Regions from separate parts of the Pseudomonas hygromyciniae genome, predicted to be linked through region 3. Evidence: riboswitches for the same ligand, from Rfam matches in the RefSeq annotation. Region 3 holds a riboswitch; each other region holds the start of a gene.

The links. Region 3 has a riboswitch for cobalamin ahead of JTY93_RS10035 (TonB-dependent receptor plug domain-containing protein). Riboswitches for the same ligand answer to the same signal wherever they lie in the genome.
Region 1: another riboswitch for cobalamin. It lies ahead of cobO (cob(I)yrinic acid a,c-diamide adenosyltransferase); the one in region 3 lies ahead of JTY93_RS10035 (TonB-dependent receptor plug domain-containing protein).
Region 2: another riboswitch for cobalamin. It lies ahead of cobW (cobalamin biosynthesis protein CobW); the one in region 3 lies ahead of JTY93_RS10035 (TonB-dependent receptor plug domain-containing protein).

Annotation. Positions count from the first base shown of each region.
Region 1 is NZ_CP070506.1:1,658,059-1,661,330, reverse strand. Features, by position in the region: partial or broken gene JTY93_RS07295 (cobyrinic acid a,c-diamide synthase CobB) at 1-764, opposite strand, end outside; gene cobO (cob(I)yrinic acid a,c-diamide adenosyltransferase) at 761-1,372, opposite strand; cobalamin riboswitch at 1,453-1,700, opposite strand; partial or broken gene JTY93_RS07285 (PQQ-dependent sugar dehydrogenase) at 1,800-3,114, shown strand; gene JTY93_RS07280 (C40 family peptidase) at 3,250-3,272, opposite strand, start outside.
Region 2 is NZ_CP070506.1:3,169,479-3,172,750, forward strand. Features, by position in the region: partial or broken gene cobN (cobaltochelatase subunit CobN) at 1-845, opposite strand, end outside; partial or broken gene cobW (cobalamin biosynthesis protein CobW) at 849-1,911, opposite strand; cobalamin riboswitch at 2,005-2,205, opposite strand; gene JTY93_RS13845 (hypothetical protein) at 2,425-2,931, shown strand; gene JTY93_RS13850 (M10 family metallopeptidase C-terminal domain-containing protein) at 3,128-3,272, opposite strand, start outside.
Region 3 is NZ_CP070506.1:2,293,438-2,296,709, forward strand. Features, by position in the region: gene JTY93_RS10035 (TonB-dependent receptor plug domain-containing protein) at 1-1,387, opposite strand, end outside; cobalamin riboswitch at 1,480-1,684, opposite strand; gene JTY93_RS10040 (histidine phosphatase family protein) at 1,787-2,338, shown strand; gene cobF (precorrin-6A synthase (deacetylating)) at 2,386-3,141, shown strand.

The sequences.
Region 1 (3,272 bases), 640 kb from region 3:
CACCATAGGTGAAGGCAAAGGCTTCATCCCGGGCCACGGCAATCCGCACGCCGGCCAGCAGTGGCTCGGCCGAGATCACCTCGGGCGCGGCGAACTCCACCGGCGGTGGCAGCGCTACCTCGCAACTGCCGGCCAGGGCTTCGGCGGCCGCATCCAGGCGCAGGTCCAGGTCATTCAACTCGCTGGCCTGCACCAGGCCCAGGTGGCGGCTCGGCAGTTCGATCCCGGTTTCCCGGGACAGCGCGCCGTACCAGCGCAGGCCTTCGGTCAGGCTGCCTTCGAGCAATTGCGCGTGGCGCACGGTCCCGACGCGGTTGGCCAAGACCCCGGCGAACGGCAGGTCCGCCTGGTAACGCGCCAGCCCCAGCGCCAGGGCGCCAAAGGTCTGGGCCATGGCGGTGCCGTCGATCACCGCCAGTACCGGCACGCCAAAGTGGCGCGCCAGGTCGGCGCTGGAGGGGGGTGCCGTCGAAAAGGCCCATCACGCCCTCGATCAGGATCAGGTCCGCCTCCCCCGCTGCTTCCCACAGCAAACGGCGACTTTCCTGCTCGCCCACCATCCACATGTCCAATTGATAGACCGGCGCGCCGCTGGCGCGCTCATGGATCATCGGGTCAAGAAAGTCCGGGCCGCATTTGAACACCCGGACCTTGCGCCCTAGGTTGCGGTGCAAACGGGCCAGGGCGGCGGTGACGGTAGTCTTGCCCTGGCCTGACGCCGGCGCGGCGATCAGCACGGCAGGGCAATGGCGCGGCTGGTTCAAAGTTCGATGCCTTTCTGTGCCTTGATACCGGCCTGGAACGCGTGCTTGAGCATGCCCATTTCGGTGACGGTGTCGGCCATTTCAATCAGCTCTGGCTTGGCGCCGCGACCGGTGACCAGCACGTGCTGCATCGGTGGCCGGGCTTGCAGGTCGCTCAACACCTGGTCCAGGTCGAGATAACCGTGCTTGAGCGCAATGTTCAGCTCATCCAGCACCACCAGGCCGATGGACGGATCCTGCAACATTTCCCGGGAGACTTTCCAGGCCGCTTCGGCGGCGGCGATATCGCGCTGGCGGTCCTGGGTTTCCCAGGTAAAGCCCTCGCCCATCACGTGGAACCGTACCTGTTCGGGGAAGCGGCGGAAGAACAACTCTTCACCGGTACTGTTGCGCCCCTTGATGAACTGCACCACGCCACATTGCATACCGTGGCCCATGGCGCGGGCGAGCATGCCGAAGGCCGAGCTGCTTTTGCCTTTGCCATTGCCGGTCAATACCAGCAGCAAACCGCATTCATTCGGTGAATTGGCAATGCGCTCGTCAATCACCGCTTTTTTGCGCAGCATGCGCGCCAGGTGGCGTTCGTCACGATCAGGGGAATCAGTCATGGCAGCTCTCCGTTGGGGCTGGACAAAAACGGCGGGCAGGAAAAGACAATCTCTATGAAGCCAAGCATCGCCCACCGTGATGCTGTTGGATGAATCAGGCCGGTCTCCGGGCTCATGAGTGGCGCCCTGTTGACCAGGGCGGGCCGACGATGCGCCTTCCCATATCGCACGCGATACAGTGGCAAAAGCAGCGTCTTGACTCATTTACCGTTGCGGGGGCAGCGCCGGGATCGTGGCCGCACTGTAGAAAAGTGCGCGCACTCACCGGCTTCCCTGTTTCACTCGGTCGACGCGTACGTCACAGAGCACCTGAAACAAGCGGCGAAGGTTAGTGGGTTGGGGGTACAGCGTCAATTAAAGCCGGCCACGCACTTGAACCATCGCCACGCACCGTACCTCTATGACTACAGGCATTGAGGAGAAAAACATGCACAAGACCCGACTCGCCGTACTGATCATGGCCGCAGGCGCACTCGCCGCCTGCGGGGAAAGCTCAACCTTGCAGGTCTCCGACGGCACCGGGCCCTCGCCCAAGTTGCCGGAACCGAACAAAACCCTGATCCCCACCGTCAACATCGCCCCCGCCATTGGCTGGCCCGATGGCGCCAAGCCCCAGGCCGCCGCCGGTACCCAGGTCGGCGCCTTCGCCGAAGGCCTGGACCACCCGCGCTGGCTGTATGTATTGCCCAATGGCGACGTGCTGGTGGCCGAGACCAACGCGCCGCCCAAGCCGGATGACTCCAAGGGCATTCGCGGCTGGGTCATGGAAAAGGTCATGGGCCGCGCCGGCGCAGGTGTGCCCAGCCCGAACCGCATCACCCTGTTGCGCGATGCCGACCATGATGGCGTGGCGGAAACCCGTACGGTCTTCCTGGAGAACCTCAACTCGCCGTTTGGCATGACCCTGGTGGGCAACGATCTGTATGTGGCCGATTCGGACAAGCTGCTGCGCTTCCCCTATCAACCGGGGGAAACCGCGATCAAGGCGCCAGGCACCAAGGTCATCGACCTGCCGGGCGGCCCGCTGAACCACCACTGGACGAAAAACGTGGTGGCCAGCAAGGATGGCAGCAAGTTGTATGTGAGCGTGGGCTCTAACAGCAACGTCGGCGAAAACGGCTTGGAAGCCGAACAGGGCCGCGCTGCGATCTGGGAAGTCGATCGGGCCAGCGGCAAACAGCGGATTTTTGCCTCCGGGCTGCGCAATCCCAATGGCATGGCCTGGGAGCCGCAAAGCGGCAAGCTGTGGACGGCGGTCAACGAGCGCGATGAAATCGGCAGCGATCTGGTGCCGGACTACATCACCTCGGTCAAGGATGGCGGCTTCTATGGCTGGCCGTTCAGTTACTACGGCCAACATGTGGATGTACGGGTCACGCCGCAGGACCCGGACCTGGTAGCCAAGGCCATTGCGCCAGACTACGCCGTCGGGCCACACACTGCGTCCCTAGGACTGACCTTCGCTGAAGGTAATACGCTGCCGGCACAATTTAGCCATGGCGCGTTTATCGGCCAGCATGGTTCGTGGAATCGCAAGCCGCACAGTGGCTACAAGGTGATCTTTGTGCCATTTGAGGGGGGCAAGCCGAAGGGGCAACCGGTGGATGTGCTGACCGGCTTTCTCAACAGTGATGAGAAAGCCATGGGCCGGCCGGTGGGTGTGGTGATCGATCAGCAGGGCGGGTTGTTGGTGGCGGATGATGTGGGGGAATAAGGTGTGGCGGGTGTCGGCTGCTAAATAGCAGGACTCGACAACACCACAAAACCAATGTGGGAGCGGGCTTGCTCGCGAAAGCGGTGGATCAGTCAGTACATCTGTTACTGATTCACCGCTTTCGCGAGCAAGCCCGCTCCCACATTTTTGATCGGTGCAGGTCTTAAGGGTTACGCGCCAGATGCT
Region 2 (3,272 bases), 880 kb from region 3:
CGGAACGGGCGCAGATGGGGCGCTTCGGGGCTGGATTGGGCAAAGCCGGTGGTGTTGAGAATCACCGCTGCCCCCACCTCGTCCAGCAGATCCTCGACCACCGTCAGGCAGCCGGGCTCTTTCAAACTGGCCACCGCCATTGGCAGCGGGTTGAGGCCCGCGGCCTGCAGGCGCTGGCAGAACACATCGATAAAAGCGGTATTGGCCGCCTGCAAGTGCGAGCGGTAGAACAGCACCGCCGCCACCGGCCATGCGGCGTTCCAGTCTGCCTGCCAGTCATTCAGGCGCGCATTGGCCTTGTGCGGATGATAAATCGCGGTGCGCGGCAGGGTTTGCGGCTCGCCCCAGGCGTAATCGCGCTCCAGATAGCTGCTGGCCAGGCAGCGATAGAAATCCAGTGCATTCCCCAGTCCACCCTGGCGCAAAAAGTGCCACAGGCGGTCACGCGCTGGCGCATCCACGGTGCTCAGGCCACTGAGTTCGGGATCGGGACGGTCATCCCCCGGCACCAGGATCAACTGCACGCCCTGCTCGGCCAATTCCACCAGGCGCTGGATACCGTAGCGCCAATAGCCAATGCCACCATGCAGGGATATCAGGATGACCTTGGCGTGGCGCAGCACTTCGTCCACATACAGGTCCACCGACGCGTGGTTCTGCACCTGCATCGGGTTGGCCAGGCGCAGGCTCGGATAGTCGTCGGGCAGTTGCTGGGCCGCTTCGGCCAATAGCGCCAGGCTGGAATCACCGCTGCACAGGATCACCAGCTCGGCGGGAGTTTGTCCAAGGTCGGCGATGTTGTCATCGGAGACGAAACCACCGGGCTGGGTCCTGAGCAGATGCATGGGTTAAACGCTAAGGGCGGCGCGCAATTGCGCTTCGAGGCCCGCTGCGTCCAGGTCCTGGCCGATCAGCACCAGGCGCGTGATGCGTGCTTCATCAGCCCCCCAGGCGCGGTCAAAGTGCTTGTCGAAGCGCGTACCCACGCCCTGGATCAGCAGGCGCATCGGTTTGTTGGGGATCGCGGCGAAGCCTTTGACCCGCAGGATGCCGTGCTGCACCACCAATTGGGTCAGGGCGTCGAGCAGCAGCGCTTCATCCGCCTGGGGCAGGTCGATGGAGATGGAATCAAACGCATCATGGTCGTGATCGTCTTCACCTTCGTGGTGGTGATCGTGATGGCTATGGCGCCCGTCGATATGCTCCTCGGAACCCGCGCCCAGGCCAATCAACACGTCCAGGGGGCAGACGGCCGCTGCTGGCTTCGACGATTTTCACCGCGGGCGGCAGTTCTTCGGCCACTTCCAGGCGTACACGGGCCAGGTCTTCGGCGCTGATCAGGTCGGTTTTGTTGAGGATCACCAGGTCGGCGCTGGCCAGTTGGTCGGCAAACAGCTCGTGCAGTGGCGATTCGTGGTCCAGGTTGGGATCCAGCTTGCGCTGGGCGTCGACCTGGTCCGGGAACGCGGCAAAGGTGCCGGCAGCCACGGCCGGGCTGTCGACCACGGTGATCACCGCGTCTACCGTGCAGGCGCTGCGGATTTCCGGCCACTGGAAGGCCTGCACCAAAGGCTTGGGCAGGGCCAGGCCGGAGGTTTCGATGAGGATATGGTCCAAGTCGCCACGGCGCGCCACCAGTTCACGCATCACCGGGAAGAACTCTTCCTGCACGGTGCAGCACAGGCAGCCGTTGGCCAGCTCATAGACCCGACCGTTGGCTTCTTCCTCGGTACAACCGATGGAGCACTGCTTGAGGATCTCGCCATCGATGCCCAGTTCGCCGAATTCGTTGACGATCACGGCAATGCGGCGGCCCTGGGCGTTGTCCAGCATATGGCGCAGCAAGGTGGTTTTGCCCGAACCCAGAAAGCCGGTGACGATAGTGACGGGGAGTTTGGCCAGTGTTTTCATCGGATGCCCTTTGGGGCGGGCATACGGGACGATAGGCCCTGCGACGGCGCGCAGCGGCAGATTTCGTCACCGGATCACCCCGCCCGGTTGAATTGGAAAATCGGTTGCGAGGCAGGTCTCCTGGCTTGGGGCTTGCCGGCCTTGTGGCTGGCGCTGACTGCGCCTTCCCGCCTGTTCAGGCAGTGGCGTGGCAGTCAGATGAACCCTTTACAGTTGCGGGGGCAGCCGCGGCATCGACCGCGTTCCCTTCTTAGCTTCGACCTGGGCCGAAGAACCTCGAAGGCGCAAGGCTACGCAGTGCCAGTGAGCGGGTCAATGTCGGCAAGCCGAGATCAATAATTTACCCGCCAGCTTGGATTAAAACTCTGTATGACTTTGCGCATCTCGACGAGGAACGGATTTGTTGCGAGCGCCACACACCTATCGGCTCGTCCAGTTGCAGCCCTGTCGGCACTGCTACAGGAGTGCAATTGCGGTGAGCGCCCAATACAGCAATACATTCGAGGATCTGTCATGACACTTTCAATACTTCAACCCAATAGCATCTACACCCCGCCCCTCACGCTGGGCGACAACCGCAACCAGCAAATCCCCGCTAAAACCGACACTGCCCAGAACCAATGGACGGATGACACCAGCGGCAGCAATCGCACAACGCGTGCGACACCGAGGGCATCATCTCAAGTGCGCTCTCCTTCGTCCTACAGCAACAAGCGTCTACTCCAAGAGGTGAAGAACCATTTTAATGAGTACGCAGCAGGGGCCGGTGACAAGTACGTTAACTTCAATGAATTGAAAGAAGCCGCCGGCCTGCTGCCTACCACTCGAACCTTTTCTACACACGCGTCAGCAGTTGCCAAGGAACTTCTCAACCGTTCTCGCCTGCTTAACGAGTTGGATATCGGAGTTGGTTTCACTTGGGATGGGCGAGGATTGCAAGACCAAAGGTTCGATCATGCCAACCTTGACTCCCTGATCAACAGGCTGCCTAACAAGCCTAGAATCAGATTTGTATCCTAAGGATAAAACCTGATCAGCCAGGCACCTGTCCCACCAGCAATCGATAGGCCTGACGAAACTGCAAACATCCCTTGCAGGGGAATACCAACCCCATAAAACCAGACAGGATAGGGTTGGAGAACGGATCGCGCAGTGCATGTACAACGGGCAAGGCGCGCGACCAGCGGCCTTGCTCACTGCCCTGGATCTCAATTCGTCAGGTGTAGTGCTGTGCGCCCGCAGCCTTGGTGATGAGATCGGGCGGATTGATCGGGCCATGACTTCTGACGAAAAAGTCGAAACACCCCTTCCCCGTCAGGTCGATGGCCAATGTCGACTGATTTTTGCTGCGGTTGTAGTCC
Region 3 (3,272 bases):
TTTTCTCCGGCTTGAGGTTGCGGTTGCCGAGCTCGTCGCCGGGTTCGTTGACGAACAGTTGCTCGGCATTGGGCAGCTTGTAGGCCGTACCGTACTGGCCGCGCAGGGCCCAGTTGGCGTTGAGGTCGTAGAGCGAGGTGAGCATGCCGACTGTGGCGCTGTCGCCGCCGCTCATGGTTTCGTGGCGCACGCCAAGGCTCGGGTGCCAGTCGGGCAGGGCGTCGATCTGCGGGCGCAACTGGGTGTACAAGGCGTGGGCTTCGGCCTTGTTGTTATCGATGACCAGCACGTCGTCCTGGCCCTTGAACCACTGGTTGTCGGAACCGAACACCAGCACATGGCCGCCCGCAAGCTCGGCCTTGCCTTCGGCCTGCACGCCCCAGTCGGTAAAGCCCCAGTAGTCGTTGTGATTGCGCACCACGGTGCCGCCGTTGGCGGTGTTGTTGATCCGTGAGTAGCGGGTATCCCAGTCGTTGATATGGCCCTTGACGAAGTAGCTCAGCCGCTCGTTGATGCTCTGTTCGAAGGTCGCCGTGGCAATTTGCTGCACGCGGTCGTTGGTGGTCTTGCGGTTGTGGGTGGCGCGGGCGAAGTCCAGGTTGGCGTCGGTGTACTGGTAAAACAGCTCCAGGCGCGAGTCATCGCCCAAGGACTGGATGGCCTTGGCGCCGAGTGTGGTGACTTCGTAGGAGCGTTTCTTGTCAGTGACGTTGCTCATGTCGCGGTTGCGAAACGGCTGGTAGCCCTCGGACACGTTATGGCTGACATAGGCCAGCAAGCCCAGGTCGCCCAGGCCATTGCTGAAAATTCGCTCGGCCCGGGCGTCGCCGGTGGTACCGCCAAAGGTATCGACGCCCAGGTTGGTTTCGCCGGATACGTCGCGCGTCTGCGGGCTGCGGGTGACGATGTTGATGACCCCCGCCACGGCCTGGGTGCCGAACAGCAGGCTCTGGCCGCCCTTGAGCACTTCGATGCGTTCCACGGCGTTGGCCGGCAAGGTATCCAGGTACAGGCCACCGTACAGGCGGTTGTTCAGGCGTACGCCGTCGAGCAGGATCAGGGTGTCGTCATTGCGCCCGCCCAACAGGGAATAGGTGCCGTAGTCGAACGGGCCGTTTTTCGGGGCCACGTAGAAACCGGGGATGAACATCTGCATCGCCCGCGTGATATCGGCACTGGGGCCGGCGCGTTCGATCTGTTCGCGGGTGACGATCTCGACTTTGCTGCCGTATTGGGCCATGTCGGCGACGGTGGTGGATTCCACCGACGGCGCGGAAACGGTCTGTGCCTTGAGTTCCAGGGCGCTATTGTCAGCGAGTAGCAGGGGACTGAACAGACAACCCAACAGCAAGGTTGGGCCAGAAGTGACGCCGCGTTGAAAAATCATAGTCTTCTCGAAAAGTATCTTCGCAGAAGCACGCAGGAGAAGGTATCGAGCACACGCCAATACCGGCCCATGCCCGCCCACCGCAGGATTTTGCCAAACAGAAATTCCAGGCCGGTCTCCGGGCTCTCGCGTATCGAACCCTTCACCTTCCCATGGCGTTCTAGCCACAGTGGTGTGTCGAAGGGGTCACGCGAATACCGTTGCGGGGGCAGCACCGGACTTGCTCGATCGAGCGTACCGGTTTCCCGTTTCACCCCATGCACGGCGGCATGAGGCACCTGAAACAGGGCGGCATCTGAACATTCCAGCAACCGTTGGTCAACTTCTCTAGTGGTCGAACCGGTGGGTCTGGATCGTTGTAATATGTTTGCTTCGCTTGATCACCAGAGCCGCACGTCCATGCAGAGCACCCGATTGACGCTGATTTGCCATGGTGCGACACGTGCGCAAAAGCGTGGGCATTTCGCCCTTGATGAAGCCTTGGAAACGCCGCCGTCGCCCTTGAGTCTGGCCGCACGTTTCAAAAAAGCGCCACGCCTGTTGTGCGGGCCTGAGACCAGGACCCGGCAAACGGCGACGCTGTTCGGTGAGCACGCGACGATTGATGACGGGTTGCGCGATATGGATGTCGGTCATTGGCGCGGCCTGGATATCAATGACATCGACCGCGACGAACTGACGACCTGGCTCACCGACAGCGCCAGCGCGCCTCATTGTGGCGAGTCAGTGCTGCAGTTGTGCGAGCGCGTCAGCCAGTGGCTGGAAAACCTCACAGCGCAGCCCGGCCATGTGCTGGCGGTGACGCACCCATCGGTGATTCGTGCCGCTTTGCTTCATGTCATGCAAGCACCCATCGCTATGTTTTACCTGATTGATGTGGAGCCGCTGTCGTCCACCGAACTGCACTTCAACAACGTCTGGCGTCTGCGCCTGGAAACGCACAAGACCTGATCGGCGCGAACATGGCAAAATCCCGGCCCCGCACAGAGAACACCCCCATGAAAAAAATCCTGATCATCGGCATTGGCGCCGGCAACCCCGACTACATCACGATGCAGGCGGTGAAAGCGCTTAACCGCACCGACGTGTTTTTCCTGATGGACAAGGGCCAGAGCAAGGACAAGCTGATCGACCTGCGCCGGGAAATCTGCCAGACCTATATCGACGCCGGGCATGCCTACCGCTTTGTCGAAGCCGACTGCCCCGAGCGTGTGCGCGGCGAGATCGACTACACCACGGCGGTGCAGGATCTGAACCGCGACAAGCAGCAGACGTTCGAGCGGATGATCAACGAACACATGGCCGACGGTGAAGTGGGCGCTTTCCTGGCTTGGGGCGATCCGGCGTTGTACGACAGCACGATCCGTATCCTGCAGGCGATCCTGGCCAGTGGCAGCTGCGTGTTTGAGTTCGAGGTCATCCCCGGGATCACCAGCGTCCAGGTTCTGGCGGCCCAGCATAAGGTGCCATTGAACCGCATCGGCCGCTCCATCGAGATCACCACCGGGCGCCGGCTGGCGGCGGGGCAGGCCAGTGATGCCGATACGCTGGTGGTGATGCTGGATGCCGAGGACTCTTACCGGAGCGCGGATCAGCAGATGGACATCTACTGGGGCGCTTACCTGGGTACGCCGGATGAAATCCTGATCAGCGGCAAGGTGGCCGAAGTGGCCGGGGAAATCGAGCGCGTGCGCAAGGCGGCGCGCGAGGCCAATGGCTGGATCATGGATACTTACCTGCTGCGCAAGCCTTAGGCGTTCTGGCTGTTGGAATGCAATCAAAAAAATGTGGGAGCGGGCTTGCTCGCGAAAGCGGCGGATCAGTCAGTCGATGTATTGACTGACACACCGCTTTCGCGAGCAAGCCCGCTCCCACATTGGATGTT